DNA from 3 places in the Micromonospora sp. B11E3 genome. Region 1 is predicted to be linked to each of the others. Evidence: riboswitches for the same ligand, from Rfam matches in the RefSeq annotation. Region 1 holds a riboswitch; each other region holds the start of a gene.
What was found. A riboswitch is a leader RNA that binds a small molecule or an ion and turns the genes downstream of it on or off. The one in region 1 is predicted to bind cobalamin.
Positions count from the first base shown of each region.

Region 1 (9,856 bases):
GCTGGCCGACGGCCGGACGGTCCGTGCGCGCCGGCTGCTGGTGGCCACCGGGCTGGTGGACGCGCTGCCGGACATTCCGGGAGTGCGCGAACGCTGGGGCCGGGATGTGCTGCACTGCCCGTACTGTCACGGCTGGGAGGTCCGCGACCGGGCCATCGGCGTGCTGGCCAGTGGGCCCCTGGCGGTGCACCAGGCGCTGCTGTTCCGGCAGTGGAGCCCCGACGTCACGCTCTTCGCCCACACCATGGCGCGGCCCGGCGGAGAGGAGGCGGAGCAGTTGGCCGCCCGCGGCGTCACCGTCGTGGCCGGGGAGGTGGCGTCCCTGGAGGTCGCCGAGGACCGGCTCGTCGGCGTACGGCTGCGCGACGGCACGGTCGTCAGCCGCGAGGCGGTGGCGGTCTCGACTCGGATGGTGGCGCGGGCCGGCTTCCTGGCGGCGCTCGGACTGCGGCCGGTGGAACATCCGCTCGGCGTGGGGGAGCACGTCCCGGCGGACCCGACCGGCCGTACGGAGGTGCCCGGGGTGTGGGTCGCGGGCAACGTCGCGGACCTGGCCGCCCAGGTCGGTGCGGCAGCGGCCGGCGGCGCCGTCGCGGCAGCGGCGATCAACGCCGACCTGATCGCCGAGGAGACCCGCCAGGCGGTCGCCGCCCAACGGGGGTCGTTCTCCGGGTGGTCGGAGGCGCGCGTCAGCGAACTGGTGACGGGCGACCGGCGCCACGGCCTGTGAGACCCGGGGCGGGAGTCGCCGCGGGTGCGTGACGCCTGCGGGCGCCGCGCCGGCCGGGGTGATCGGCAAGCATAGGGAAACGCCCGATTCCCGGTCGACCGCCGCGACCTAGCCTCGGGTCATGACCACACACCTGTTCGCACTGGAGCGGTACGACTGCTCGCCCGACGCGGACGGGTCGAGGCCGGCGTTCGGCACCCCGGACTGCCGGCTGGTCGCCGTCGTCCAGCTACCCACCGACGACGTGGTGATCGCGCTGGTCGAGGGCCCCGACGCCGACGTGGTGGCCGCCGCCGCCGAGGCCGCGGCCTGGCGGGTCGACCGCCTCATTCCGGCCCGGTGGATCCACCCACCCCGGACCGGGCCCCACGAACTCGAAGCTCCCGCGACGCCCGAGCGCCGGCAGCCGACCCCACGACAGGACCCCCATGATGACGTACCTCGGAACGGGCCGGCGTCGCGGCGGCCGCGCTCTCGCCACCCTCGCCGCCGTGGCGGCCGCGACCGCGCTCGCCGGCTGCGGAGCGATCGGCCTCGGCGGGGGCGGGGACACCCCGGCGGCCGGCGGCGGCCAGGGCGTGACGGCCACCTCCGCGCCGACCGACGACCCGCTGCCCACGGAGCCGGCGGAGGAGGAACCGTCGACCCCCGCGACGCCGGACGCGTGCGCGCTGGTGTCCAAGCAGGAGGCGGAGAAGCTGGCCGGCACCAGGCTGGAGGACCCGGTGGCGGTCCGGGAGAGCTGCACCTACACCGGGCCGGTCACCGGCCCGACCGCGCAGGTGGAGGTGTTCGTCGGCGACGGTGCGAAGAAGATCTACGACATCGACCGTGATCTCGGGCACGAGTTCACCCCGATCGCCGGGGCCGGCGACGAGGCGTACGCCGAGGACGGCGCGGTCTTCGTCAACAAGGGCGGGGTGTGGGTGTCCATCCGGCTGGTCCGTACGGACGACCCGGCCACGTACCGCAAGCGCCTCGCGGATCTGGCCCGTACGGTGGCCGGCCGGCTCTGAGTTCCCTGGCCTCCGACCGGGGGCGGACGGCGGCTCGGCCGGCAGGCCGGCGCCGACCGGCGTCGCCGGCCGCGCGCAGGCCGTCGCCCGGGCCCGCGACGCCGGCCTGCACCGCCCGGCGTGACCGCACGACCAGGGGATGGCCGCGCCGGGTGACGCTGGGTCGCCTCACGCGGCCCAGGCGGCGTCCCGGCTCACCCGCTGGTAGTGGCGGGCCAGTTCCGCGTCGATCCGCTCAGCCCTGGTCTCGGTCAGGGTCACGTGGGGAGCCTGCGGGGCACGGGTGATGAGCATCCGGTGTCGTAGGCCCTGCGGCGGGTGCGAGGCGAACAGCGACGTCTGCTCGCGGATGGGTCAGTCGGGCCGCCAGCCGGTAGGTGCGCCGGTCGATCCAGGACCAGCCGAATTCCGGCGCCTGCCGGGCACGGTCGTAGGCGTCGAGGTTCCACTCGCAGGCCGCGCACCAGGGCACCGCCTCGCGTACCGACACCGTCGTCTCACCACAGCGAGGGCAGGGCCCCGTTCCGGCCGCCAGCATGATCAACGTCGCCGATCCTCCCGGCATCCGGCGGCGACGGGTACCGGCCGATCGGCCGAACCCGACGCGCGCACGCCTGGCGTGCCGGCCACGGGGAACGGTATGCTGCCCGGCGATGAACACCTCTATCAGTAGATTGGGGGTCCGATCCGCGCAAGGTGAGTGCTGATGCACTCCACTGCGGACGGATGTTCCCGCCTCTCCTTCTGGCTGCGCGTGCGCGAGTTCGCCGTGCCGCCATCCATGATCAAGACTGCGACCGCCCGCCGTGCTGCGGGGGGACTGGGCGGGGGCGTGCGCCGCCGCGCGCGTCGACGTCGACGTAAGCCTGCGCTCCCTGACCCGGGCCCACGGCCGGGAACTCGCCGCCCGGGTCCGGGCCGATCTCCGGCACCTGGCGCCGGACCTGCTGCGCTGGCACATGCCGAGGATCGCCCCGGACGGCTCTTCCTGGACGAGTTGTCCACCGCGCCGCCGGCCGTCCAGGCCGCCCTGCTGCGCCTTGTGCTCGAACGGCGGGTCGGCGCCCTGCGGCTACCGGCCGGGGTCCGGATCGTGGCCGCCGCCAATCCGCGCTCCTCGGCGGCCGACGGCTGGGAGTTGAGCGCGCCGCTGGCCAACCGCTTCGTCCACCTGCAGTGGAGCCACGACCACGAGGTGGTGGTGCGGGGCCTGGGCGGGACCTGGCCCACGGCGTCGCTGCCACGGCTCGACCTGGGGCGGCTGGCCGAGGCCGTGACGTTCGCCCGCCGCGCGGTGTGCGGGCTGCTCACCGCCCGCCCCAAGCTCGTGCACCAGCTGCCGAACAACGAGGCCCGCCGGGGCGGCCCCTGGCCGTCGCCGCGTACCTGGGAGATGACGCTGCGCCTGATCGCCTTCGCCACCGCGGCCGGCGCCTCCCGGGACGTGTTGTCGATGCTGGTCCGGGGCACGGTGGGTGACGGCCCGGGCCTGGAACTGCTGGCCGGCCTGGACCGGATGGACCTTCCGGACCCGGAGGTGCTGCTGGCCGACCCGGCGGCGGCCGACCTGCCGGAGCGGGGCGACCTGCGCCAGGCGGTGCTCGACGGCGTGGTGGAGGCGGTCCGGCAACGCCCGGAGAAGGCGCGCTGGGACGCTGCGCGAGTGGGTGGTGTTCCGCCGTAGCGGCCGGATGGGTCACCGGCTACAGTGGGGCCGCCGTGGTGTACGGGAAGCCGGTGCGATGCCGGCGCGGCCCTCGCCACTGTGATCGGGAAGTCCGCGGCCCTCGTCCTTTCGAGGTCACTGGGCGCCACGCGCCTGGGAAGGCCGGCCACGGACGCACCTCCCGTCAGCCAGGAGACCGGCCACGGCACTGCGTTGCCCCGTCCACGAGGTGCTGGAAGGCGGTCCCGATGCGCGTACGCGCCGTGCGGTCCACCCTGTCCCGGCGCGTTGCCGCGCCACTGTCCATCGTGCTCGTCCTGCTCGGCGGCTGCGCCGCGGACGACGAACCCACCGCCGCCGCGTCGGCGTCCCCGGTGACGCTGACCAACTGCGGCTCGCCGGTCACCGTCGCCGCGCCCCCGCAGCGGGCGGTGAGCCTGAACCAGCCCGCCACCGAGATCCTGCTGGCACTCGGCCTGGCCGACCGGATGGCTGGCACCGCGTACCTCGACGACGCGATCCTGCCCGAGCACGCCGCCGCGTACGCGTCGGTGCCGGTGCTGTCGGAGAGGTACCCGTCGCGGGAGGCCCTGCTCGACGCGGAACCGGACTTCGTCTACGCCTCGTTCCAGAGCGCCTTCGGCGACGAGGGCGTCGGCGACCGCGCCGAACTCGCGCGGCTCGGCGTCGGCACGTACGTCTCACCGGCCGGTTGCGCGAAGCAGCACCGGCCGGCGACGTCGACCGTCGACGACGTGTTCGCCGAGATCCGGGACGTCGCCGCCGTCTTCGGGGTGCCGGAACGGGCGGAGAAGCTCATCGCCGACCAGCGGGCCCACATCGCCGCAGCCGCCGCCCGGCTCGGCGGCGCGCGGGAGGTGTCGGTGCTCTGGTGGGACGCCGGCACCGACGCGCCGAGCGTGGGCGCCTGCTGCGGCAGCCCCAACATGATCATGTCGGCGGTGGGGGTCCGCAACGCCTTCGGCGACCTCTCCGGCAGTTGGGCCGACACCAGTTGGGAGACCGCCATCGAGCGTGACCCCGACGTGATCGTGCTCGTCGACGCCACCTGGGACCCGGCCGCCGCGAAGAAGGCCTTCCTGGCCCGACACCCCACACTGAAGAACCTGCCCGCGGTCGCCGGGCAGCGGTTCGTCGTCATCCCGTTCTCGTCCACCTCGGCCGGAGTGCGGGTGGTGCGGGGTGTGGAGGCGCTGGCCGAGGGGGTAGCGGCGCTACCCGGAGCGGGCAGCTGAGCGCCGTGGTGGCCCGTACGGCCGCACCCGGCCACACCGTCGAGGCCACGGGCGTTGCCGCGGCCGCCCGGTCTCGCCGGTTCGACACGGGGCTGCTGGTCACGCTGCTCGCGGCCCTGATCGTGTCGATCGGTGTCACCGTCACGCTCGGCCCGGCGGACATCTCGGTGACGACGGTGTGGGCGGTGCTGGCCGACCGCCTCGGTCTCGCCGACGCCGACGTGCCGCTGCTACGCGAGCACATCGTCTGGCAGCTGCGCCTGCCGCGGGTGCTCGGCGCGGCCGTACTCGGGGGAGGGCTGGCCGCGGTCGGCGCGGTGATGCAGACCGTCACCCGCAATCCCCTCGCCGACCCGTACCTGCTCGGGGTCTCCTCCGGGGCGTCGCTCGGCGCGGTCGCGGTCCTCGTCGTCGGCCTCGGGGGTGGGGTCGCCGCCCTCACCGGAGGCGCGTTCGCCGGCGCGCTCGCGGCGTTCGCCGTCGTGGTCGCGGTCTCCGGCCGGCGAGCCGCGCTCGCGCCGACCAGGGTGGTGCTGGCCGGGGTCGCCGTCGCGCAGCTCTGCGCGGCGGCCACCTCGTTCGTCATCGTCTGGGTCGCCGACCCGCACGCCACCCAGAGCATCACCTTCTGGCTCTCCGGCTCGCTGGCCCGCGTCGACTGGACCGCCCTGGCCTGGGCCGCACCCGTCCTGGCCGCCGTGCTCATCCTGCTGGCGGCCCACGCCCGCGCCCTCAACGCCTTCGCCTTCGGCGAGGACGCCGCGGCGAGCCTCGGCGTCCCGGTCACCCGGGCGCGGTGGCTGCTGCTGGTCGCCACCGCGCTGCTCACCGCGGCGCTGGTCGCCATCAGCGGTGCGGTCGGCTTCGTCGGGCTGATCCTGCCGCACGCCGCCCGGTTCCTCACCGGAGCCGACCATCGCCGGCTGCTGCCCGTCGTTGTCCTCGGCGGCGCGATCTTCCTCGTCTGGGTGGACACGGCCGCGCGGACCCTGTTCGCGCCCCGGGAACTGCCGGTCGGCGTGCTGACCGCGCTGCTCGGCGTGCCCGCCTTCGTCGTGCTGCTCAACCGCCAGCGGGTGGGCGGCTGATGCTCACCGTCACCGGCGTCTCCCTGTCGGTCGCGGCCCGACGGATCCTCGACGACGTCACCTGCGCCGTGCCGGCCGGCAGCCTCGTCGGGCTGCTCGGCCCCAACGGCTGCGGCAAGACCACCCTGCTACGCGTCGTCGCCCGCCTCGCCGCACCCGACGCCGGGCAGGTGATCGTGGACGGCGACGACGTCGCCACCCTGCCCCGAGCCACCCTCGCCCGCCGCGCCGCACTGCTCGCCCAGCACGCCGACACCGACCTCGATCTCACCGTCACCGAGGTGGTGCTGCTCGGGCGTATCCCGCACCGCCGCTCGCGGTGGTCGGACAGCGCAGCCGACCGTGCCGTCGCCGCCGACGCGCTGGCCCGGGTCGACCTCCACGGCTACGCCGACCGCCGCTGGCACACCCTCTCCGGCGGCGAACGGCAGCGGGTGCAGTTGGCCCGCGCGCTGGCCCAGCAACCGCGCCTGCTGCTGCTCGACGAGCCCACCAACCACCTCGACATCCGCCATCAGCTGCACCTGCTGCACCTGGTCCGCCGCGCCGGAATCACCACCCTCGCCGCGCTGCACGACATCAACCTCGCCGCCATGTTCTGCGACACGGTGGTCGTCCTCGCCGCGGGGCGGGTCGTCGCCGCCGGCGCCCCCGCCGACGTCCTCACCCCCGAACTGTTGGCCGACGTCTACGGCGTGCACGCCGACGTCGCGACACACCCGGTCACCGGGCGGCCCACCGTCACCTACCACCCGCCCGCGTCGTGACCCGGCACGTGCTGCTGGTGGCGCGTGCCGTCACCCACACCGCGGGCCACGACGCCGTGCACCGCCTCGCCGCCGACGTCGCCGCGGCAGTCGACGCACGCGTGTCGGCGTGCTTCCTCGACGGCGCCGCGCCGGCGCTGCACGACGCGCTCGACGCCGCCGTCGCGGACGGAGCCGGCGAGGTGCTGCTGGTCCCGACGCATTTGCCGCCCGACCGCTACCTCGACACCTGGATCCGCCGCGCCCACCACCACTGGTCCGCCCGGTACGACCGCCCGCCGCCGGTGTCGGTCACCGCGCCCCTGGCCGCGCAGCCCGCGCTGCGCACCGCGATCGCCGAGGCCATCGCCGGCCCGCGCCAGCGGCTGCCCGCCACGGCCGGCCCGTTCCGCAGCGCCGCCTGGTCGACCGTCCCCCGGCACCGCTGCCACGTCCTGATCTGCCGCGGACCCCGCTGCACCGCCTACGGGGCGAACGAGGTCGCCGAGGCCCTCACGCACCAACTCGCCCGTCGCGGCCTGGGCGACGACGACGTACTGGTCACCGCCACCGGTTGCCTGTTCCCCTGCAACCTCGGCCCCCTCGTCGTCGTGCACCCGGACGACACCTGGTACACCCACGTCGACGCGGAGCTCGCCATCCGTATCGCCGACGAGCACCTACGACAGGGGCGGCCTGTCAACGGCCAACGACCGAGGAGCAGCGCATGACGGAGGCGGACGGCTGCCTGGTGACCGTGTGCCGGGACTGCTGCTGCGGCAGCGCCCGCAAGCATCCGGAGGTGGGTCACGACGCTCAGCTGCGGCACCTGCGCGACATGCTGCCGGCCCCGCACCGCGTCCGGGTCAGCACCTGCCTCGATCTGTGTGCGCAGTCCAACGTACTCGTCGTTCACCCCAGCCGGGCGGCGCGCCGCGCCGGGGCGCGGCCGGTCTGGTTCGGTCTGGTCCTCGATGACGCGATCATCGAGGACATCGTCGAGTGGGTCAGCGCCGGCGGGCCCGGCGTCGCACCGTTGCCCGCCGTGCTGGAGTTGTCCGTGGTCAGTCCGGGAATCCACGCGCCGGTCGACGGTGCGCGGTATCAGAACGGATAGGCGTAGACGGCCTTCGACGCAGGAGCCGGCTGGGTTACCGCGCGGTGGGCACCCGTCCCGCCCCGTCCACGAACGGCACGTCGGCGATGCGGGCCCAGGCGGTCGTCTGCCCGCCCCGGCTGGGCGGGGCAGACGGCCAGGCACGTCGGCTCAGAGCGTCGGGGCGGGCACGGGCGTCCACTGGCGGCACACGTCGCCGGCGCACGTACGCAGGGTCGCGAGCCGGCTGGCCAGCGCCTGCCGCGGGCGAACGAGCCGGTGTCGTTGGCGATCGGCAGCAGCGAGCGGCCGCCTGTGGAGGCGCCGACCGTGGAGACCTGCGACGGCGGGGACGTCGCGGCGCGGCGGGTCGCGTCCCGGAGAAAAGTGGCCGACGAGTGGGCGCGACTGTCGCAGAAACCGGTTACATTGCTCGGATCGGTGCCAGACGACACCACCTGGAGGTGCCCCGGTGACCAACGGCAGCGAGTCGCGGCCGGCCGATGCCAGATCAGACTGGGAGGCGCGCATCGCGCTGCGCAGCGACGAGGCGGGCACGACACCGGCCGATGCCAGATCAGACTGGGAGGCGCGCATCGCGCTGCGCAGCGACGAGGCGGGCACGACAGCGGTCACCCCGGTCCTCGACCCGCCCGCCGGCCTGGAGGCGCTCGCCGGCGTCGGCCACGTACGACTGTCCTGGTCGCCCGTGCCCGACGCCGTCGGCTACCTGGTGCACCGCGCTCCGCTGCGCGACGGCGTCCCCCACGGCGAGTTCGCGCCGGTCGACCACCTCGGCGGTGACGTGCTGTCGGTGCCCGACACCTGGTACGTCGACACCACCGGCGAGCCGGGTCGGCCGTACGCGTACGCGGTCGCCTCGGTCGGCGAGGTCACCGTGACGGGGCCGCTCGGCGCGCCGGTGACCTGCACGGCGCTGCCCGCCAGCGGCACCGCGCCGACCGTCGTGCTGCACGTCGACGCCGCCGCCGAGGGGGGCCCGCTGCACCGTCCGTGGCAGCCGATGATCGGCAGCGAACGGCTGTCCCAGCTGCTGTGCACCGACACCTCGGGCGGGCGGGAGATCGGCGTCGAGCTGCTGGCCGCGCTGCGCCGGATCCACGACGAGATCGGCGTGCGGACCGTGCGGGCGCACTCGATCCTGCACGACGACCTGGCCGTCTACCGCGAGGTGGACGGCGAGCCGGTCATCGACTTCACCGGCGTCGACCGGGTGTACGACCTGCTGCTCTCCACCGGGCTGCGGCCGGTCGTGGAGATCGGCTTCATGCCCCGCGACCTGGCCCGCGACCCGGAGCGCACGGTCTTCGAATACCGCGGTGTCATCTCCCCGCCGAAGGACTGGGAGCGCTGGGCGGAGCTGGTCCGGGCCCTCGTCGCGCACCTGCTGGAGCGCTACGGCGAGGAGGTGCTCTCCTGGGACTTCGAGGTGTGGAACGAGGCCAACCTGGAGGTGTTCTGGTCGGGCACCCGCGAGGAGTGGATGCGGCTGTACGACGTCACCGCCGCCGCGGTGAAGGCCGTCGACCCCCGGATCCCGGTCGGCGGCCCGTCCTCGGCCGCCGCCGGCTGGGTCGACGCGCTGCTGGCGCACGCCGCCCGCTCAGGCGCGCCGGTCGACTTCGTGTCCACCCACACGTACGGCAGCCCGCCGCTGGACCTGCGCCCCACCCTGCGCCGGCTCGGCTTCCCCGACGCCCGCCTGCTGTGGACCGAGTGGGGCGTCACCCCCACCCACTTCCACCCCGTCAACGACGGCACCTCCGCGGCGACGTTCCTGCTCAGCGGCATGCGCTCGGCCGCCGGCCGGGTCGACGCCCTGTCGTACTGGGTCGCCAGCGACCACTTCGAGGAGCTGGGCCGCCCGCCGCGGCTGCTGCACGGCGGGTTCGGCCTGATCACCGTGGGCGGCATCGCGAAGCCGCGCTACCACGCCCTGCGGATGCTCTCCCGGCTCGGTGAGACCGAGCTGCCGGTCCCGGCGTACGGCGACGGCGCCGACGGGCTGGTGCAGACCTGGGCCAGCCGGCGCGCCGACGGGAGCCTGGCCATCCTGGTCTGGGGCTCCACGCTCGACCAGTCCAAGCGCGACGGCGACCCCGCACTGGCCCGGCGGATCCGGCTGGCCGTGGAGGGCGCCGCCGGGCGGACCGTCACGCTGACCCGGCTGGACCGCGAGCACGGCGACGTCACCACCCTCGCCGGCCGGCTGGGCGTGACCGAGTGGCCGACCGAAC
Region 1 is NZ_JBDPMC010000116.1:4,525-14,380, reverse strand. It holds gene ABGB16_RS31345 (NAD(P)/FAD-dependent oxidoreductase) at 1-730, shown strand, start outside; gene ABGB16_RS31340 (hypothetical protein) at 839-1,060, opposite strand; gene ABGB16_RS31335 (hypothetical protein) at 1,159-1,746, shown strand; partial or broken gene ABGB16_RS31330 (hypothetical protein) at 2,453-2,729, shown strand; partial or broken gene ABGB16_RS31325 (AAA family ATPase) at 2,729-3,406, shown strand; cobalamin riboswitch at 3,450-3,632, shown strand; gene ABGB16_RS31320 (ABC transporter substrate-binding protein) at 3,661-4,668, shown strand; gene ABGB16_RS31315 (iron chelate uptake ABC transporter family permease subunit) at 4,674-5,756, shown strand; gene ABGB16_RS31310 (ABC transporter ATP-binding protein) at 5,756-6,523, shown strand; gene ABGB16_RS31305 ((2Fe-2S) ferredoxin domain-containing protein) at 6,520-7,233, shown strand; gene ABGB16_RS31300 (hypothetical protein) at 7,254-7,619, shown strand; gene ABGB16_RS31295 (xylan 1,4-beta-xylosidase) at 8,071-9,856, shown strand, end outside.

Region 2 (9,856 bases), on a different contig from region 1:
GGCGTCGACGACGGCGCGGGCGGCGGCGTCCCAGGCGGCCCGCCGGCGGGGCGTGGCGCCGCCCCGGTCGTCGAGCGCGAACGGCAGCCGCCGCACCTGCCCGTCGGCCACGTACGCCCGCACGGTCGCCTCGGCGCGCCCGACGCCGTCGACGGCCCGCGGGTCCGTTCCGGCGCCGACCCCCGCGGCGGGGCCGGGGCCGTCGGCCATGACCGGGACGAAGACCACGTCGGCCTCGCGCAGCACCCGGACCGCCTTCACGGTCAGCAGCTCCGGGTCGCCCGGCCCCACGCCCACCCCGGTGAGCGTCGGCCGGCCCGGTCCACCCGTCGGCGGCTCACCCGTCGGGGCGCTCACCGGCACGCCTCCACCAGGCGGCGGGCGGCCAGCGGCTGGCCGGCCCAGTGCACGTGCAGGTAGGAGGCGTGCACCCGGCCGTCGACGAAGCCGTGCTCCCGGTCGTCCCAGCGCCACGCGGGGGTGTCGCCGTGGCCGGGGTCGGTGACGGTGCGGTGGAACTCGTGTCCGCGTACCGGCTCGCCGGCCCGGGTCACCGGGGAGTCGGCGGCGGCCACGGCCTGCCGGTAGCCGAGGGTGAGCCGGCCGCTCATCCGGGCGGTCAGGTCCAGCCGCCCGCACATCGGCACGCCGTCGAGGGAGCGCCCCAGGTAGAGCAGGCCGGCGCACTCGGCGACCACCGGCCCGTCGAAGGCGCCCAGCTCGGCGCGCAGCGCCGCGTTGCCGGCGAGGGCCTCGGCGTGCGCTTCGGGGAAGCCGCCGCCGATCACCACGGCCCGGGTGCCGGCCGGCAGCGCCGGGTCGCGCAGCGGGTCGAACGGGGCCACGGTCGCGCCGGCCGCCGCGAGCAGTTCGGCCGTCTCGGCGTACGAGAAGGTGAAGGCGGCGCCGGCGGCGAGCGCGACGGTCGGGCCGGCGCCGGTGGCGGGGCCGGTGGCGGGGCCGCCGACGGCGGCGACCGGATCCCAGGCCGGCGCGGTCAGCGGCGGGGCGGTGCGGGCCAGGTCGAGCAGCGCGTCCAGGTCCACGGTGGCGGTGACCAGGTCGGCGAGGGCGGCCACGATCTCCTCGGACTCCGGGGCCCGCTCGGCGACGGGGACGAGCCCGAGGTGCCGCGACGGGGCGGCGACCTCCTCGGCCCGGCTGACGGCCCCGAGCACCGGCACGTCCACCTCGGCGAGCGCGTCGCGCAGCAGGGCCTCGTGCCGGGGTGAGCCGACCCGGTTGAGGATCACCCCGCCGATGCGCACGGCGGGGTCGAAGGCGCGCATGCCGAGCACCAGCGCGGCGGCCGAGCGCCCCTGGGCGGTGGTGTCGAGCACCAGCACGACGGGGGCGTCCACCAGCCGGGCGACGTGGGCGGTGGAGGCGTACGCGCCGCGGCCGACCGCGCCGTCGTGCAGGCCCATCACGCCCTCGACCACGGCGATGTCGGCGGGCGTGGGGACGGTGGCGCCGTGGCGCAGCAGCGGGGCGACCCGCTCCTCGCCCACCAGCCAGGGATCGAGGTTGCGGCCGGGCCGCCCGGCGGCGAGCGCGTGGTAGCCGGGGTCGATGTAGTCGGGGCCGACCTTGTGCGGGCTGACGGTCAGGCCGCGGCGGCGCAGCGCCCCGAGCAGGCCGGTGGCCACGGTGGTCTTGCCGTGCCCGCTGGCCGGGGCGGCAACCACCACCCGGGGCAGCGACCAGGGTTCACCGGTGCTCACCACCCCCGGCAGCGACCAGAGTTCACCGGTGCTCACCACCCCCGGCAGCGACGGTGGTTCGCTCACGCTCACCACTCGATGCCCTTCTGGCCCTTCTGGCCGGCGTCCATCGGGTGCTTGACCTTGGTCAGCTCGGCCACCAGGTCGGCGGCCTCGACCAGCCGGGGGTCGGCGTCCCGGCCGGTGATCACCACGTGCTGGAAGCCGGGGCGGCCGGCCAGGGTCCGCACCACCTCGTCGACGTCCACCCAGCCCCACTTCATCGGGTAGGTGAACTCGTCCAGCACGTACAGGCCGTACCGCTGCGCGGCCAGGTCGCGCTGGATCTGCCGCCAGCCCTCCAGCGCGTCGGCGGCGTGGTCGGCCTCGCCGCCGCGCTGGATCCAGGACCAGCCCTCGCCCATCTTGTGCCAGGCCACCGGGGCGCCCTGGCCGGTGCGCTCGTGCACCTCGCCGAGGGCGCGGAAGGCGTTCTCCTCGCCCACCCGCCACTTGGCGCTCTTGACGAACTGGAACACGCCGACCGGCAGCCCCGCCGTCCAGGCGCGCAGCGCCAGCCCGAACGCGGCCGTCGACTTCCCCTTCATCTGGCCGGTGTGGACGATCAGCAGCGGCCGGTTACGCCGCTGCCGGGTGCTCAGCCCGTCGGCGGGCACGTAGTTCGGCTTCCCCTGCGGCATCAGCGGCCCCTCCTCTTCTTCGCGATCTTGCAGTTTTGGCCCCTCATCTGACCGTTTCCACCCGTTTCGCCTGGGCAACAAGTGCAAGATCGCGGGGGGTGGTCAGGGAGGACAGGGGGTGGTACTGGGCCGCGAGGTGGGTGGCCAGGCGGCGGGCCAGGTTCAGGCGCACCGGGCCGGACTCGCAGTCGACGACGACGCAGGGGGCGCCGGTGGCGGCGAGCACGGCCGCCGCCCGGGCGGCCCGGTCGAGGGGGCGGTGCCCGGCGGTGGCCCGCCCGTCGGTGAGCACCAGCACCAGGGGTCGCCGCCGCGGGTCCCGCAGCCGCTCCAGGCGCAGCAGCTCGGCGGCGGCGAGCAGCCCCTCCGCGAGCGGCGTACGCCCGCCGGTGGGCAGCTCGGCCAGCCGGGCGGACGCGGCCAGCACCGACGAGGTGGCCGGCAGCAGGGTCTGCGCGTCCGTACCGCGGAAGGCGACCACGGCCACCTTGTCCCGCCGCTGGTAGGCGTCGGTGAGCAGGGCGAGCACCGCGCCCTTGACGGCGGACATCCGCTGCCGGGCGCCCATCGACCCGCTCGCGTCGACGACGAAGAGGACCAGGTTGCCCTCGCGGCCCTCGCGGACCGCCTCGCGCAGGTCGCCCGGGCGCAGCCGCAGCGGCCCCCCGTGCCGGCCCCGCGCGGCCTGGTGCGGGGCGGCGGCGCGGATGGTCGCGGGCAGGTGCAGCGCCCCGGCCCGGCCGGCGAGCGGCGTGCGCGCCCCCGTGGTCCGGCCCCGGCCCGTGCGGGCGCGGGAGCGCCGGCCGGGCACCCCGTCGCCCACCCCGGGCGCCGCGAGCAGCCGGGCCCGCAAACCCCGATCGGGTACGGCCACCGGCTGCCTCCCCGCCGCCGGGTCACCGGGCCGGCCGGTCCCGGCGGGGTCCGCTCCGGCGCCGCCGGTTCGGCCGTCCTGCCCGGGACCAGCGGTTCCGCCGTCCTGCCCGGGACCGGCGGAACCGGAGTCCTGCCCGGGACCGGCGGAACCGGCGTCCTGCCCGGCGCCGCCCGGTCCGCCGGAGTCCTGCCCGGCACTGCCGTCGGCTCCGGCGCCGCCACCAGCGGGACCCGTCGGGCCGCCGCCGTCGGGACCCGTCGGGCCGCCGCCGTCGGGACCGTCGGGCGGGCCGCCGCCGTCGGGGCCGCCGTCGTCCGGGCCGGACGGCGGGTCGGTGTCGGGGTCGTCCTCGCCGGCGCGGCGCAGCGCCTCGTCCAGGCGCTGCTCGTCGAGGCCAGGGGTGTCGAACGGGTCGCGGCGGCGCCGGTGCGGCAGGGCCAGCCGGGCGGCCACCCGGACGTCCTCGGCGGTCACCACCGTCCGGTCCTGCCAGGCGGCGTGCGCCATCGCGGTACGCGCGGTGACGATGTCGGCGCGCATGCCGTCCACGTCGAACGCGGCGCACACCTCGGCGATCTGGCGCAGCGCCGCGTCGGGCAGCAGCACCCGGTCCAGCCGGTCCCGGGCGGCGGCCACCCGCCGGGCGACCTCCGCGTCGGCGTCGGCCCAGCGGGCGGCGAACCCGGCCGGGTCGGCGTCGGCGGCGAGCCGGCGGCGGACCACCTCCACCCGGACCGCCGGGTCCCGGCTGGCGCCCACCTCGACGGTGAGGCCGAACCGGTCCAGCAGCTGCGGGCGCAGCTCCCCCTCCTCCGGGTTCATCGTGCCGACGAGCAGGAACCGGGACGCGTGGCTGACCGACACGCCCTCCCGCTCGACGTGGCTGCGGCCCATCGCGGCGGCGTCCAGGAGCAGGTCGACGAGGTGGTCGTGGAGCAGGTTGACCTCGTCGACGTAGAGCACGCCCCGGTGGGCGGCGGCGAGCAGGCCGGGCTCGAAGGCGCGTACCCCCTCGCCGAGGGCCTTCTCCAGGTCGAGCGAGCCGACCACCCGGTCCTCGGCGGCGCCGACCGGCAGCTCGACCAGCCGGGCCGGGCGGCGGTCGGCCACCGGCTCGTCCGGGTGCGGGCCGTCCGGGCAGCCGGGGTCGGGGGCGGCCGGGTCGCAGGCGAAGCGGCAGCCGACGACGTGGTCGACCGGGGGCAGCAGCGCGGCGAGGGCCCGCACGGCGGTGGACTTCGCGGTGCCCTTCTCGCCGCGCACGAGCACCCCGCCGATGGCCGGGGAGACGGCGTTGAGCAGCAGGGCGAGCCGCATGTCGTCCATGCCGAGGACGGCGGAGAACGGGAAGGCACTCACTGGGCCCGGTCCTCCAGGTCGCCTTCCGTGGCCAGGTACGTCTCGCGGAGCCGGTCGAGGGTCGCCGGGTCCGGCGCGGCCCACAGCCCCCGGTCGGCGGCCTCCAGCAGCCGCTCGGTGATGCCGCGCAGCGCCCACGGGTTCGACTGCTCCAGGAACTCCCGCGTCCCGGGGTCGAAGACGTACGCGGCGGCGAGGTGCTCGTACATCCAGTCGTCGACGACGCCGGCCGTGGCGTCGTAGCCGAACAGGTAGTCCACGGTGGCGGCCAGCTCGAACGCGCCCTTGTAGCCGTGCCGGCGCATCGCGGCGATCCACTTCGGGTTGACCACCCGGGCCCGGAACACCCGCCGGGTCTCCTCGCCGAGGGTGCGGGTGCGCACGTCGTGCGGCATCGCCGAGTCCCCCACGTACGCGGCCGGGGACGCCCCCGTGAGGTGGCGGACCATCGCCACCATCCCGCCGTGGTACTGGAAGTAGTCGTCGGAGTCGACGATGTCGTGCTCGCGGGTGTCCTGGTTCTTCACCGCGACGGCAATGCGGGCGAAGGAGCGTTCCATGTCGGCGCGGGCCTCCCGACCGTCCAGCCCCGGGCCGTACGCGTAGCCGCCCCAGACGGCGTACACCTCGGCGAGGTCGGCGTCGGTGCGCCAGTTGCGGGCGTCGATCAGCGGCAGCAGCCCCGCCCCGTACGCGCCGGGCTTGGAGCCGAAGATGCGGGCGGTGGCCCGCCGCTCGTCGCCGTGCTCGGCCACGTCGGCGGCGACGTGCGCGGCGACGAAGTTGTCCTCGGCGGCCTCGTCGAGGGCGGCGACCCGGCGCACGGCGTCGTCGATCAGCGCGACGACGTGCGGGAACGCGTCGCGGAAGAACCCGGAGATGCGCACGGTGACGTCGACGCGGGGACGGCCCAGCTCGGCCAGCGGCACCACCTCCACGCCGGTGACCCGGCGGGACCGGTCGTCCCAGGTGGGCCGGCAGCCCAGCAGGGCCAGCACCTCGGCGACGTCGTCGCCCTGGGTGCGCATGGCGCTGGTGCCCCAGACGGTGAGCCCCACCGAGCGGGGGTACTCGCCGGTGTCGGCGAGGTGCCGGGCCAGCAGCGAGTCCGCCAGGGCCACGCCGACGTCCCAGGCGTTGCGCGACGGGATCGCCTTCGGGTCGACGGAGTAGAAGTTGCGGCCGGTGGGCAGCACGTCGACCACGCCCCGGGTGGGCGAGCCGGACGGGCCGGGCGGCACGAACCGGCCGTCGAGGGCGCCGAGCACCCGGTCGACCTCGTCGGTGGTGGCGTCGAGGCGGGGCACCACCTCCCGGGCGGCGAAGCGCAGCACGTCGGCGGCGTCGGGGATCGCGCGGCCGGCGACCTCCGTGACGACCTCGTCGACCCGGTCGGCGTCCCAGTCGAGGGTCTCCATGCCGACGACGAGGCGGCGGGCCAGCCCCTCGATCAGGTCGACGGCGTCGGCGGCCGTGGCGGCGGGCCCGTCCACGGCCTCGGTCAGCGCCGCGGGCACGGCGATCCGCTCGCCGGGCGCGGCGAGCAGCGCCTGCTCGTCGAGACCGTACGCGGCGGCGAGGGCCTGGCGCAGGCCGGGCAGCGCCCGCGCCCCGCGCCACACCTGGGGGGCGCGCAGCACGGCGAGGACCAGGTTGACCCGGGCCTCGCCGGCGGGCGCGCCGCCGAGGACGTGCAGCCCGTCGCGGATCTGCACGTCCTTGACCTCGCACAGGTACCCGTCGAGGTGCAGCACGAAGTCGTCGAAGTCGTCGGCGGCCGGCATGTCCTCGGTGTGCAGGTCGTGGTGCAGCTCGGCGGCGCGCACGAGGTCCCAGATCTGCGCCCGGACGACCGGCACCTTGGCCGGGTCGAGCGCCTGCACCGTGGCGTACTCGTCGAGGAGCTGTTCGAGCTTGGCCAGGTCGCCGTACGTGTCGGCGCGGGCCATCGGCGGGACGAGGTGGTCGACGACGACGGCGTGGGCGCGGCGCTTCGCCTGGGTGCCCTCGCCGGGGTCGTTGACGATGAACGGGTACACCAGCGGCAGGTCCCCGAGGACGGCGTCGGGGGCGCAGTCGGCGGCCAGCCCGAGCCCCTTGCCGGGCAGCCACTCCAGGGTGCCGTGCTTGCCCAGGTGCACCACGGCGTCCGCGCCGAACCCGCCCTCTTCCACGGGCGCGGCCAGCCACCGGTACGCGGCCAGGTAGTGGTGGCTCGGCGGCAGGTCGGGGTCGTGGTAGATGGCGATCGGGTTCTCGCCGAAGCCGCGCGGCGGCTGGATCATCAGCACCACGTTGCCGAAGCGCAGCCCGGCGAGGACGACGTCGCCGCCGTCGACGTACAGCTCGCCCGGCGGCTCGCCCCAGTGCGCGAGCACCGCCTCCCGCAGCCCGGTGGGGAGCCGGTCGAACCACCTCCGGTACGTCTCCCCCGGCACCCGGGCCTCGGCGCCGGCGAGCTGCTCCGGGGTGAGCCACTCGATGTCGTGCCCGCCGGCGGCGATCAGGGCGTGGATGAGTGCGTCCCCGTCGCCGGGCGGCGGCTGCTCCCCCAGGTCGTAGCCCGCGTCGGCGAGCGCGGCGAACAGGCGCACCGCCGAGGCGGGGGTGTCCAGGCCGACGGCGTTGCCGACCCGGGAGTGCTTCGTCGGGTACGAGCTGAGCACCACCGCGAGGCGCTTGTCGGCGTTCGGGACGTGCCGCAGCCGGGCCTGGCGCACGGCGATGCCGGCGACGCGGGCGGCCCGCTCCGGGTCGGGCTCGTAGACCGACAGCCCGTCGGCGTCGATGCGCTTGAACGAGAACGGCACGGTGACGATCCGGCCGTCGAACTCGGGGATGGCGACCTGCATCGCGGCGTCCAACGGGGACAGGCCGGCGTCGCTGGCCGCCCACTGGTCGCGGGTGCTGGTCAGGCAGAGCGCCTGGAGCACCGGGACGTCGAGGGCGGCGAGCGCGCCGACGTCCCACGCGTCGGGGTCGCCGCCGTTGGAGGCGTCCGCGGGGACCGTCCCGCCGGCGGCGAGGACGGTGACGACGAGCGCGTCGCAGCGGGCGAACAGTTCGAGGGGCCCGTCGCCCGGGGCGAGGCCGCGCAGCGAGCCACAGTAGACGGGCAGCGGGTTGCCGCCGGCCGCGTCGACCGCGTCGGCGAGGGCGTCGACGAACGCGGTGTTCCCCGCGAGGGTGTGCGCCCGGTAGAAGACGATCCCGACGGTGGGGCGGCCGGGCGCCGGCTCGCGGTCGCCGTGGACGCCGTACGCGGGGGTGGGCGCGGGCGGGGCGAACCCCTCGCCGGTGAGCAGCACCGTGTCGGAGAGGAACCGCGCGAGCTGGGCCAGGTTGTCCGGCCCGCCCTCGACCAGGTACGTCAGCGCCTGGGTGGCCACCCCGGAGGGCACGGTGGACACCGCCATCAGCTCCGCGTCCGGCACCGCCTCGCCGCCGAGAACCACGGTCGGCACGCCGGAGGCGAGCACCGCGGCCAGGCCGTCCGGCCACGCCTGCCGGCCGCCGAGCAGCCGTACGACGGCGAGGTCGACGCCGTCGAGCAGCGCGGACACGGCGTCGGCCGCGACCCGGGCCGGGTTGGCCAGGCGGTAGTCGGCGCCGCTGGCGCGGGCGGCGAGCAGGTCGGTGTCGGCGGTGGACAGCAGCAGGATGCGCACGAACGGCTCCGGAGAGTGACGCCCCCGGCGGCGAGCGGCCGTCGGCGGGCAGGGGATGGGCGCGGCTTCAGCGGGTACGGCGGACCGGGTGCCGGGTCAGCGGGGGCCGACCGGCCGGGCGGGCGAGGACCCGGCGGGGCGGGGGCGCGGACGTCGGCGGTCCCGAGGCACGGACCTCGGCGTGCGGGATACGGACGTCAGCGGCGGACGACGGGCCGGGCGCGGCCGGGCGGCGGCGCGGGTCGGCGGCCGGCCGCGGGCATGCTGCCACGCGCTGACCGGCGCAGACGGTGGTCGTCGGCGTGCGTCATCGGGTCCTCCTCGGGTGTCCACGCCCTGGGGTCGTCCCGACGGCCGAAGTGTCCTGGCTCCCGGATCGACGCTCACCCCCGGCCTTCCAACCGCAGACACACGGCCGTGACTCACGAGGGGGGATCGCTCCCCGGTGACAGTGGCGGGACCGCGCCGGAATCGCACCGGCTTCCTTCACTGCCGTCAGGCCGCGAATGCTGCCACACCCGCGCGCCGCCGGTCAACGGCGCGTCCCACGGCCGGCCCGCGCGGCGACCCCGTCCGGCCGGTCGGGGACGCGCCCCCACCTGCCCCAAGGGACGCCTTCGGAGCCGAGTCGCCCGCGAGGTCCCGGGGCCCGCCGGCTCAGCGCAGGCGGCGCTCGGGGTGGGCACGGTTCCAGGCCCGCATCCGCTCCGGGTACCCGGTGCGCGCCGCCTCGTACAACGGGACGGCGTACCGCTGGGCGATCCGCGCCGCCGCCCGGGGCGAGCCCGTCCGGCGGCGGATCCACTCGCCGTCGTAGGCGATCGCCATCACCGTGGTGTCGGTCGCCGTGGTCTCGGGCTCCAGATAGAACTCCACGCCCCGGCGGGTCCGCACGAACGCCTCCAGGGCGGCGAGGTCGTCGGCGTTCGCCTCGCGGTCGAGCTTCGTCGGCGTCCCGTCGGCGGCGCGCCGACGCCGGCTGAACCAGCCCATGTCCGACCCCTTTCCTGGGCGTCTCCCCCAGTGCAGCACCGCCGGCTGGCAACCGGCTGCGAGCCGGATGAGAAGACGCTGACCGTGGGCCCGGGCGGCCGCCGTCCGGCGGCGAGCGTTCAGCGCTTCAGCGGGCGGGTGGCCGGCACCAGGGCGAGGGTGGGCAGCAGCACCAGCGGCACCACGAGCAGGGCCCGCAGGGTGCCCACGTGGTCCCCGAGGAAGCCGAGCAGGGGCGGCCCGCCGAGGAACGCGGTGTAGCCGAGCACCGCGACGACGCTGACCCGGGCGGGCGCCCGCTCCTCGTCGTCGGCGGCGGCGCTCAGGCCCACCGGGAAGCCGAGCGACGCGCCGATGCCCCACAGGGCCACGCCGACGATCGCCACGAGCCCGGACCCGGCGAGCACCGCGAGGGCCGCGCCGGCCCCGGCGACCGAGATGGTGGCGAGCAGCACCGGCACCCGCCCCCACCGGTCCAGCGCCACCGTGCCGGCGGTGCGGCCGAGGGTCATGCCCGCCACGAACACCCCGTACACGGCCGCGCCGGCCGCCTCG
Region 2 is NZ_JBDPMC010000035.1:24,287-34,142, reverse strand. It holds gene cobI (precorrin-2 C(20)-methyltransferase) at 1-357, opposite strand, end outside; gene ABGB16_RS18690 (cobyrinate a,c-diamide synthase) at 354-1,727, opposite strand; gene cobO (cob(I)yrinic acid a,c-diamide adenosyltransferase) at 1,793-2,404, opposite strand; gene ABGB16_RS18680 (VWA domain-containing protein) at 2,448-4,607, opposite strand; gene cobN (cobaltochelatase subunit CobN) at 4,637-8,308, opposite strand; cobalamin riboswitch at 8,666-8,795, opposite strand; gene ABGB16_RS18670 (hypothetical protein) at 8,966-9,301, opposite strand; gene ABGB16_RS18665 (MFS transporter) at 9,421-9,856, opposite strand, start outside.
Region 2: another riboswitch for cobalamin. It lies ahead of cobN (cobaltochelatase subunit CobN); the one in region 1 lies ahead of ABGB16_RS31320 (ABC transporter substrate-binding protein).

Region 3 (9,856 bases), on a different contig from region 1:
GCCCCGGAGGAGATCGAGGAGGAGGTACGGCTGCTCGCCACCCGGCTCCAGGCCGGCTGGCTGGCCCGGTCCGCCCTGCTCGCGTTCGCCGACGACATCTCCGACCCGGTCTGCGACCAGGTGGTGGCCGCGCTGATCCTGCACCTGAGTGACCGGGGCGAACGCCTCGGCGACGTCCTCGGCTCGATCGCCGGCGCCGCCGCGGCCGAGGTGGCCACCCGGCGCGAGATCGAGGCCAAGCGCACCCAACCGCGGTTCGCCGTCCGCTTCCTCACCGGCATGACCCTGGTGACCCTGGCGTACGGGCTGGTCAACACCGAGTACGTCCGCCCGTACGGCACGCCGGTCGGGCAGCTCGTGATGATGGTGCTCGGCGCGGCGTTCGTCGGCCTGCTGGCCTGGGTGCGGTTGATGAGCCAGCCGCCCCGGCCGGCGCGGTTCCTGCCCGCCCCCGACCCGACGGAGGCGATCGCGTGAAGCTCGCGAGCCCCGCAGTCGCTGACGAGAGGGGGCACTGATGATCTTGAACTGGCAGCTCACCCTCGCCGTCGGCGGCGGCGCGGCGGTGGGGCTCGGCGTGTTCCTGGTCGTCCGCGAGGCATTGCCGGCCGCCCCCGCGCTCGGCCCCGCGCTGCGCCGGCTGCACCAGCCGCCGGGCGTCGCCCGGGTCGTTCCGGCCGGGCGGAGCCTCGACTGGATCGGCGGGTTCGCCCGCTGGCTGCGCCCGCCGCACCGGCAGCTCGCGCTGATCGACCAGACCCCCGAGCAGTACGCCCTGTCCGTGCTGCTGTCCGCGCTGGTCGGGCTGGTCACGCCGACCCTGGCGTCGACCGTGCTGTTCCTCGGCGGGCTGTCGGTCCCGGTGGTCGTACCCGTGCTGGGGAGCCTGGGGATGGCCCTGGTCGCCGCCCTGCTGGCGCACCGCGCCGTGCTGGTGCGGGCGGCCGCCGCCCGGGACGAGTTCCGCCAGGCGGTCTGCACCTACCTGGACCTGGTCGCGTTGCAGCTCTCCGCCGCGCACGGCCCGGTGCAGGCGCTGGAGCGGGCGGCGGCGATCTGCGACGGCTGGGTGTTCGACCGGATCCGGGAGTCGCTGCGGATCGCCCAGATGCAGATGCACTCGCCCTGGGACGAGCTGCGCGAGCTGGCCGAGAAGATCGGCATCCCGGAGCTGGGCGACGTCGGGGCGATCATGCGCTCGTCCGGCAGCGAGGGGGCGCAGGTCCACGAGACGCTGCGCAGCCGGGCCGACTCGCTGCGCGACCAGATCCGCACCGACAACCTCGCCCGCGCCGAGGCGGTGACCAGCCGGCTGGACGTCCCCGGGTCGCTGCTGGTCTTCGTCCTGCTCGGCTTCATGGTCTACCCGTTCCTCGCCCGGCTGTGATCTGACCCCGAGAAGGAGCACCGTCATGAGTCTCATCGCCTACCTGCACGTCGCGCTGACCACCCGGCTGGCCGAGCTGCGCCGCGACGGCGAGCGCGGCGACAGCCCCGTCCCGACCGCAGTGATCATCTTCGGGCTGGTCGCCGTCGCGATGGCCGTCACCGCGCTCGCCCTGACCAAGGCCAACGAGTGGATGACCAACATCCCGGGCGCCACCGACCCCGGCGCCGGCGGCGGGAACTGACGGGGGTGACCCGCCCCCCGCGCCCGGAGCGGAGCCGGTCGGCACCCGCCGACCGGTCCGCTGGCGTGCGCGGCCCAGGGCGGCGCCGGCACCGGATACGCGCGCGGCTAGCCCTGGGCGGGGCGGACCGGGGCGCCAATCCGGTGGAGCTGGCCGTGGTGATGCCGGCGATCCTGGTGCTGCTCTTCGGCTCGATCCAGGTCGCCGCCTGGTTCGTCGCGCGGGCCACCGCCCTGAACGCCGCGCAGACCGCGGTCAACGCGCAGCGCGTCCACCTGGCCCCGCCGGGTGCCGGGGAGGCCCGGGCCGCCGCGTTCCTCACGGCGGCCGGCGACTGGCTGGTCGGCTGGGACCAGCCCGGCCCGGCCTGCGTGACCGGCACCACCGAGGTGACCTGCACGGTGACCGGCCGGTCCCTGTCGGTCGTCCCGGGCGTCGACTTCGCGGTACGGCAGACCGCCCACGGCACCGTCGAACGGTGGACGACGGGATGAGCATCGTGCGGCGGTGGGTTCGCCAACTGGACGGATGCTCGAAGGTGTGGAGGCGGCCGGGGCCCACGGGTGCCGGCCACCGGACCGAGCGCGGCTCGGTGGCCGTCGAGGTGGCCGTCCTCGCCCCGGCGTTCATCGGCCTGATCGTGCTGGCCGGCGTCGCCGGGCGTACGGCGATCGCGCAGGAGGCGGTCCAGTCGGCGGCGCACGACGCGGCCCGGGCAGCGTCCATCTCGCGGGACGCCGACGCCGCCCGCGAGGCGGCGCTGGCCGCCGCCGGCTCGCAACTGGACTGGCAGCGGGCGAACTGCGCCAGCCAGCCGGCGCTGACCTTCACCGGCTCGGTGAACGGCACACCGGTCAGCTTCGACCAGGCGTACGCTGCCGCCCCCGGGGAACCGGCCGCCGTGACCGTACGCGTCACATGTACGGTCTCCTTCGCCGACATCCGGCTGTCGCTGCTGCCCGGCATGACCGGCGCCCGGGCCGTCTCGGCCACGTTCACCTCCCCGCTGGACCGCTACCGGAGCCGGTCGTGACGCCGCGCCCCGCTTCCGCCGGCGGGATCGGGTGGCTGCGCCGGGTCGGGTGGCTGCGCCGCGACGACGGCCGGGTCAGCCTGTTCCTGGCCGCGGGCATGATCGGCGTACTCGCGATCATCGGCCTGGCGTTCGACGGCGCCGGCCAGCTGCGGTCGATGCAGCGGGCCGACAACCTCGCCGCCGAGGCGGCCCGGACCGGTGGGCAGTCCATCGACCGGGCGCAGGCCATCGAGGGTGGACCCAAGGAGATCGACGAGGTGGCGGCCCGGGCGGCGGTACGCAGCTACCTCGCCGCGGCCGGGGTCACCGGCCACTCCGTCGAGTTCCCGGTCGTGGACGGGGAGAAGCTCGTCCGCGTCCGCGTCACGGTCACCTACGACCGGTACATGCTCGGCCTCTTCGGCTTCGGCAACACCGTCACCGTCTCCGGTGAGGCCACCGCGCGGGCCCTCACCAAGGGCCCGTAGAAGGGAAGGCACGCCATGGCCACACCGGGTCGCTCCGCCGCACGGCGGGTCGGGCAGTTCCTCACCGGGTTCGGCGCGCTGATCGTGCTGGTCGCGGTGCTGGTCGGGGCGCCGGTGGCGCTGATCGCGTTCGCCGGCAACCCGCTGCCCGACCACGTACCCACCCTCGCCGAGATCGGCACCGCGCTCACCAGCCGGGACGACGGGCAGCTCTTCCTGCGCGCGCTCGCCCTGGTCGGCTGGTTCGGGTGGGCCACGTTCGCCCTCTCCGTGCTCGTGGAGCTCGGCGCGCAGGCGGTGCGCCGGCCGGCTCCCCGGCTGCCCGGGATGAGCCGGCAGCAGCGGGCCGCCGCCGCGCTGGTCGGCTCGGTCGCGCTGATCATCGCGGCGAGCCCGGCCGCGAGCGCGGCGACCGTCCTGACCGGCCCGTACGCGGCAGCCGCCGCCCCGGCGGCGGTGCAGCCGGCGGCGACCCACCGGACGGCGGCGACCCTGCCGCCCGCCGCGACGGCCCCGGTGGCCGCCCGACCCGGGCCGGCGGCGGTCGCCACGGCCGCCGCCGAGACGCCGGAGCAGACGGGACCGACGGTGTACCGGGTGGCCAAGGGCGACTATCTGGGCAAGGTGGCCGAGCGCTACCTCGACGACTTCGACCGCTACCGGGACGTCGCGAAGCTGAACCGGCTGCGCGACCCGGACCGGATCCAGCCCGGACAGTTGATCCGGCTCCCGGACGACAGCCAGGACGGCGGGGCGCGCCGGCACGCCACCGGCCGGCTCGTGGCCCGGCCGACGACCCCCGCCCCCGGCACGGTCACGCCGCCGGCACCCCCGGCCGCGCCGTCCGAGTCCCCCGCGTCCCCGGCCAGCCCGGCCGCTCCCGCCAACCCGCCCGGGCCCGGCGCTCAGGCAGGAGAGACCCCCTCGTCGCCCAGGACCACCCGCCCCTCGCCGGGGCCGTCGGCGGCCCGGCCCCCGGCCGGGTCGTCCCAGTCGGCCCAGCAGGTGGCGCAGTCGCCCGGCGGCGGGCAGCCGGCGATGGCCGCCGGGGCGTCCCGGGCCGGCGAGGAGGACCGGGTGAACCGGCCGCTCGCGGTCTCGGCGGTGCTCGCCGTGGCCAGCATCGTCGGGGCGCAGATCGGCGCGGTCCTCGGGCTGCGCCGCCGGCCCGCCACCGCCGCCCGAGCCGCCGGCGCCACCGCCCGGGGCGGCGCCACCGCCCGAGCCGCCGGCGCCGCCCGGACCACCACCGCCCGGGCGACCGCCAGCGCGCGGGCCTTCGTCACCGGCCGGCACCGCCGGGGCTGACCTACCGGGGCCCGCGAACAGCGGCACCGGGGCCCGCGAACAGCGGCACCGGGGCCCGCCGGGGCCGGGCCAACAGCGGCACCAGGTCCGACCGGCCACAGCCGGACGCCGGGATCGGACCGTGCCGTGCCGGCGCGGGTCAGGGCAGCCGGACCTGCAGCACCCCGTCGACCACCCGGCTCGTCAGGATCTGCTGGTCGTTGGCGGCCGGGCCGTGCACGACCTCGCCGCCGTTGAGCCGGAACGTGCTGCCGTGCCACGGGCAGACGACGCAGTCGTGCCCGTCGACCTCGGTGACCTCGCCCTGTCCGAGCGGGCCGCTCTGGTGCGGGCAGCGCTCCAGCATCACGGTGACGTCGTCGCCGTGCCGGTACAGGATCACCGAGACGTCGTCCACCTCGCGGGTGATCAGCTTCCGCTGCGGCAGCGCGGCCATGTCCGCGACCGACTTCCAGCCGTCGCTGATCCGGTGCAGCTCGGAGACGCTCTGGTTGACCTGCGCCGCCTGCTTGTACGCCAGGTGCCCGCCGATGTACGCGCCCGTGCTCGCGGCCGTCAGCCCGAGGTACGCCAGCATCCGCCCCGCCCCGTGCCGGCCCTGCCGCCGCGCCGCCAGCGAGCCCGCGTACAGGGCGAGGGCTACGGTGTTCGCGGCGGCGTGCACCAGGCCGACCCGGCGTTGGTCGCGGGCGAGGGCCGCCCAGTCGTTCAGCCCGGCGACCGCCGCCGGGAGGGCGCTGACCGTGCCCAGCCCGACCAGCGCGGTGGCCGCCCGGCGCTGCCCCGGCATCAGGTCGAGCACGGCCGCGCTGATCCAGGCGCCCACCGGCACCTGCACCATCGCGGGATGCAACGGATGCCCAAGCCACACCCCGTGCAGCAGGTCGCGGACCCGCTGCGGTCGGAGGGTGGCCTGGACGCCGCGCTGCAACCGGTCGCCGGCTCGGTCCAGCGCCGAGTTCTGTTCGAGTTTCGTCAAGAGTGCCCGCATGCCGTCCGACTTCCCGGCGGAAGCGGTCGCAAACCGGGCGACGGCGACAATTCGCGCCGACCGCGCCGGGAGCGGACACACCATGTCCCCGACATGGCGGCATCCGTCCGACCCGGATGCCGCCATGTCGCCGCCACGAGGCCGATCACCGCCAGCGATCCCGGTGGACGGCCGCGGCGAGCGGACGCGGCTGACGCCAGCCGTGCCGGGCCAGGTCGGGTACGGCCTCCAGGTGGGTGACCGGCCCGACGCAGAGCCACGCGACCGGCCGGATGCCGTCCGGTACGCCCAGCAGCTCGGCGAGGAACGGCTCGCGGTAGAAGGAGACCCAGCCGACGCCGAGCCCCTCGGCCGTGGCGGCGAGCCAGAGGTTCTGGATGGCCAGGCAGACCGAGTAGAGGCCGGCGTCGGCGATGGCGTGCCGGCCGAGCACCGCCGGGCCGCCCCGGGCCGCGTCGTAGGTGACCACGATCGACAGGGTCGACTCCAGCACCCCGTCGATCTTGATCCGGGCGAACCGCTCGGCCGCCGGGGCGTCCAGCGTGGCGGCGAAGGTCTCCCGCTCGTCCTGGACGTGGCGGTGGAAGCGGCGACGGGTGTCGGCGTCCCGGACCAGGATGAAGTCCCACGGCTGCGAGTAGCCGACGCTCGGTGCGGCGTGGGCGGCGGCGAGGACGCGACGCAGGGTCTCCTCGGGCACCGGCTCCCCGGTGAACTGGGCTCGGACGTCACGGCGACGGTGGATGGCGTCGTACAGTTCCACGGCAGGCTCCCGCTGCGCTCGGCCCACCCCTGCGGGCGGGCGGTCGACGCGAGGCCGGTCTTCGGACTCCCGGATCGACGCCTGGCCGTCCGCCTTCCCAGCCGTACGGCCAGTGGCTGCGCTCTGCGCGCGTGGACGGTGGCTCCCCGGTCACCGCGGCGGGCCCGTGCCGGATTCGCACCGGCTTCCCGATTCTCCCCACTCACGTGGGGCACCTCACATGATCGTGCCGCCGCCGATGCTACTGGAAATGCTGTCGCGGCCGGGGCCCGCCGGGGCCATCGTGGACGGGGTGTACGCCCATGCCTCCCGCCCGCTGCCGACCCCCGCCGCCGCCCGGCTGACCGCCGCGATCGGCCGCCCCGACGCCCTACCGCCGCCGCTGCTGATGCTGCTCGGGATGCTCTCCACCCAGGTCGGCGCGGCGGTGGCCAAGCAGCTGTTCGGGGCGACCAGCGCGGGCGGCACGACCGCCCTGCGGCTCGGCCTCGGCGCGCTGGTGCTGCTGGTGGTGGTCCGGCCGGGTCTACGGCTCGGGTGGCGGGCGGCCGGTCTGGTCGCGGCGTTCGGGGTGGCGATGGCCGCGATGAACCTCGCCTTCTACGCCGCGCTGGACCGAGTACCCCTCGGCGTGGCGGTCACCGTCGGCTTCGCCGGCCCGCTGCTGGTGTCCCTGCTCGGCAGCCGCCGGATCGCCGACGTGCTGTGGGCGGTGCTGGCCGGGGCCGGGGTGCTGCTGCTGGCCGGCCTCGGCGGGGTCGGCGTGGACGCCCTGGGGATGGCGCTGTGCGGGCTGATCGCCCTCGGCTGGGCCGGCTACGTGCTGCTCGGCAAGGCGCTGGCCACGCGGGTGCCGGGGACCCGGGGGCTGGCGCTGGGCATGACGGCCGGCGCGCTCTGCGTACTGCCGTTCGGGGTGGCCACGGCCGGCGTCGAGCTGCTCGATCCCCGCGTCCTCGCCCTCGGGCTCGGGGTGGCGCTGCTGTCGTCGGTGCTGCCGTACTCGGCGGAGCTGGCCGCGCTGCGCCGGATGCCGGCGCAGGTCTTCGCCGTCCTGCTGAGCCTGGAACCGGCGATCGCCGCGCTGGTGGGCACCCTGCTGCTCGGCGAGCTGCTGGCCTGGCCGCAGCTGGCCGGTGTCGGCTGCGTGGTCGCCGCCGCCCTCGGCGCCACCCTCGCCCGCCGCGACGAGGGCTGAGGCCACCACCCTCGCCCGCCGCGACGAGGGCTGAGGCCACCACCCTCGCCCGCCGCGACGAGGGCTGAGGCCGCCACCGTCGCCGCCACGATCAGGGCCGGGGGCACGAGCAGGCCCGCTGCGACGAGCCTTGAGGCCCACGCAGGCTCCGGCCTGGCGCGCCGGCGCCCCGGGCGGGCATGCTGTCCGGATGGGCGTACGAGTGGAGCGCGCCGGCGCGGTGACCACCGTGATCCTGGACCGGCCGGCGGCCCGCAACGCCGTCGACGGCCCGACCGCGCGGGCGCTGGCCGACGCGTTCCGCGCGTTCGAGGCCGACCCGGCGGCGGCGGTTGCCGTGCTCTGGGGCGCCGGCGGGACGTTCTGCTCGGGCGCGGACCTGAAGGCGATCGGCACCCCGAGGGGCAACCGCGTCGAGCCGGACGGCGACGGCCCGATGGGCCCGACGAGGATGCGCCTGTCGAAGCCGGTGATCGCCGCGATCTCCGGGTACGCCGTGGCCGGCGGGCTGGAGCTGGCGCTCTGGTGCGACCTGCGGGTCGTCGAGTCCGACGCGGTGCTCGGGGTGTTCTGCCGGCGCTGGGGGGTGCCGCTGATCGACGGCGGCACGGTGCGGCTGCCGAGGCTGATCGGGGAGAGCCGGGCGCTGGACCTGATCCTCACCGGCCGGCCGGTGCCGGCGGACGAGACGTACCGGATGGGGTTGGTGAACCGGCTGGTCGCGCCGGGCGAGGCCCGGGCGGAGGCCGAGCGGCTGGCCGCCGAGATCGCCCGCCACCCGCAGACCTGCCTGCGCAACGACCGGGCGGCGGTGCTGGCCGGCGCCGGCCTGCCCGAGCCGGAGGCGCTGGCGGTCGAGCTGGCGTACGGCGTGGAGTCGCTCACGGCCGGCGCGGCGGCGGGCGCGGCCCGCTTCGCGGCTGGAGCGGGCCGGCACGGCGCCCCGACCTGACGGCGCTACCGCAGGTTTCGGAGGGCGTCCTCGATCGCGCGGTGGAACGTCGGGTACGCGTAGATCATGTGGCGCAACTGGTCGATCGGGACGGCCCCGTGCACCGCCACCACCAGCGCGGACAGCACCTCGCCGCCGGCCGGCCCGACGGACGTCGCCCCCACCAGCACGCCCCGGTCGGCGTCGGCGACCAGCTTGATGAGCCCGTCGGCGCGGTGGATCCAGCCCCGGGCCGACGAGCCGAGCCGGCTGAGGCCGACCTGCACGTTGATCCCGCGCTCCCGCGCCTGCCGCTCGGTCAGCCCGACCGCGCCCACCTCGGGGTCGGTGAAGGTGACCCGGGGCAGCGCCCGGTAGTCGGCGCGGGGCACGCCGGCCGGGCCCGCCGTCCCACTCAGGGTGGTGCCCGCCTCCGGTCCCGGCTGCGCCTGCCGGGTGTGGTCAAGCACGTCGGCGACCACGATCGCCGCCTGGTACATGGCGACGTGGGTGAACGGGCCCTCGCCGGTCAGGTCGCCGACCGCCCAGATCCCCGCGGCGACGCGCATCCGGTCGTCCACGGCGAGGTGGCGCCGGGACGGGTCGAGGCCCATCGTCTCCAGGCCCAGCTCGTCGAGGTCGGCCCGCCGGCCGGTCGCCACCAGCAGCTCGTCGGCGACGATCGTGACGCCGCCCGTGCCGTACAGCGTGAACGCCCGCCCGTCGTGGGCGACCCGTTCGGCCCGCAGGCCGGTCTCGATGCGCACCCCGTCGGCGCGCAGCGCGGCGGCGGCCACCTCGGACGCCTCGGGCTCCTCGACGGCGAGCACCCGGTCCATCGCCTCGACGATCGTCACGGCGACCCCGAACCGGGCGAAGGCCTGGGCCAGCTCCAGCCCGATCGCGCCGCCGCCGAGGACCAGCAGCGAGCCTGGCAGATCCTCGACCTCGATCGCCTGGTGGTTCGTCCAGTACGGCGTGTCGGCCAGCCCGTCGATCGGCGGGACGACGGGACGGGTGCCCGTGCCCAGCACGATCCCGTGCCGGGCCTGGAACACCTGGTCGCCGACGCGTACCCGGCCGGGGCCGTCGAGCCGGCCGTCGCCCCGGACGAACCGGCCGCCCTTGTCGGTGAACCGCCGTACCGCGACCGTGTCGTCCCAGGTGTCGGTGGCCTCCTCGCGGATCCGCTTCGCCACCGGCGCCCAGTCGGGCTGGACCTGGGCCGTGCCGGCGAACTCGTCGACCCGGCGGGCCTCGGCGAGCGCGTTCGCCGCCCGGATCATCATCTTGCTCGGGACGCAGCCCCAGTACGGGCACTCCCCGCCGACCAGGCCCCGCTCGACCCCGACGACGCTCAGGCCGGCCTCGGCGAGCCGCCCGGCCACCTCCTCGCCGCCGACGCCGAGCCCGACCACGACCACGTCCACCACTTCCGGCTCCGCCACCACGCCAGCATTCCTCACCGGGCGGGTCGCGGCCACCCTGGCGGGGCCGGAAATGGCGGGCCCGTTTCCGGCGGGCAGGCCCT
Region 3 is NZ_JBDPMC010000045.1:29,778-39,633, reverse strand. It holds gene ABGB16_RS21455 (type II secretion system F family protein) at 1-477, shown strand, start outside; gene ABGB16_RS21450 (type II secretion system F family protein) at 521-1,387, shown strand; gene ABGB16_RS21445 (hypothetical protein) at 1,413-1,631, shown strand; gene ABGB16_RS21440 (TadE family protein) at 1,697-2,125, shown strand; gene ABGB16_RS21435 (TadE/TadG family type IV pilus assembly protein) at 2,110-2,664, shown strand; gene ABGB16_RS21430 (hypothetical protein) at 2,763-3,134, shown strand; gene ABGB16_RS21425 (LysM domain-containing protein) at 3,150-4,442, shown strand; gene ABGB16_RS21420 (Rieske 2Fe-2S domain-containing protein) at 4,582-5,433, opposite strand; gene bluB (5,6-dimethylbenzimidazole synthase) at 5,579-6,196, opposite strand; cobalamin riboswitch at 6,231-6,430, opposite strand; gene ABGB16_RS21410 (EamA family transporter) at 6,447-7,394, shown strand; gene ABGB16_RS21405 (crotonase/enoyl-CoA hydratase family protein) at 7,585-8,346, shown strand; gene ABGB16_RS21400 (NAD(P)/FAD-dependent oxidoreductase) at 8,352-9,773, opposite strand.
Region 3: another riboswitch for cobalamin. It lies ahead of bluB (5,6-dimethylbenzimidazole synthase); the one in region 1 lies ahead of ABGB16_RS31320 (ABC transporter substrate-binding protein).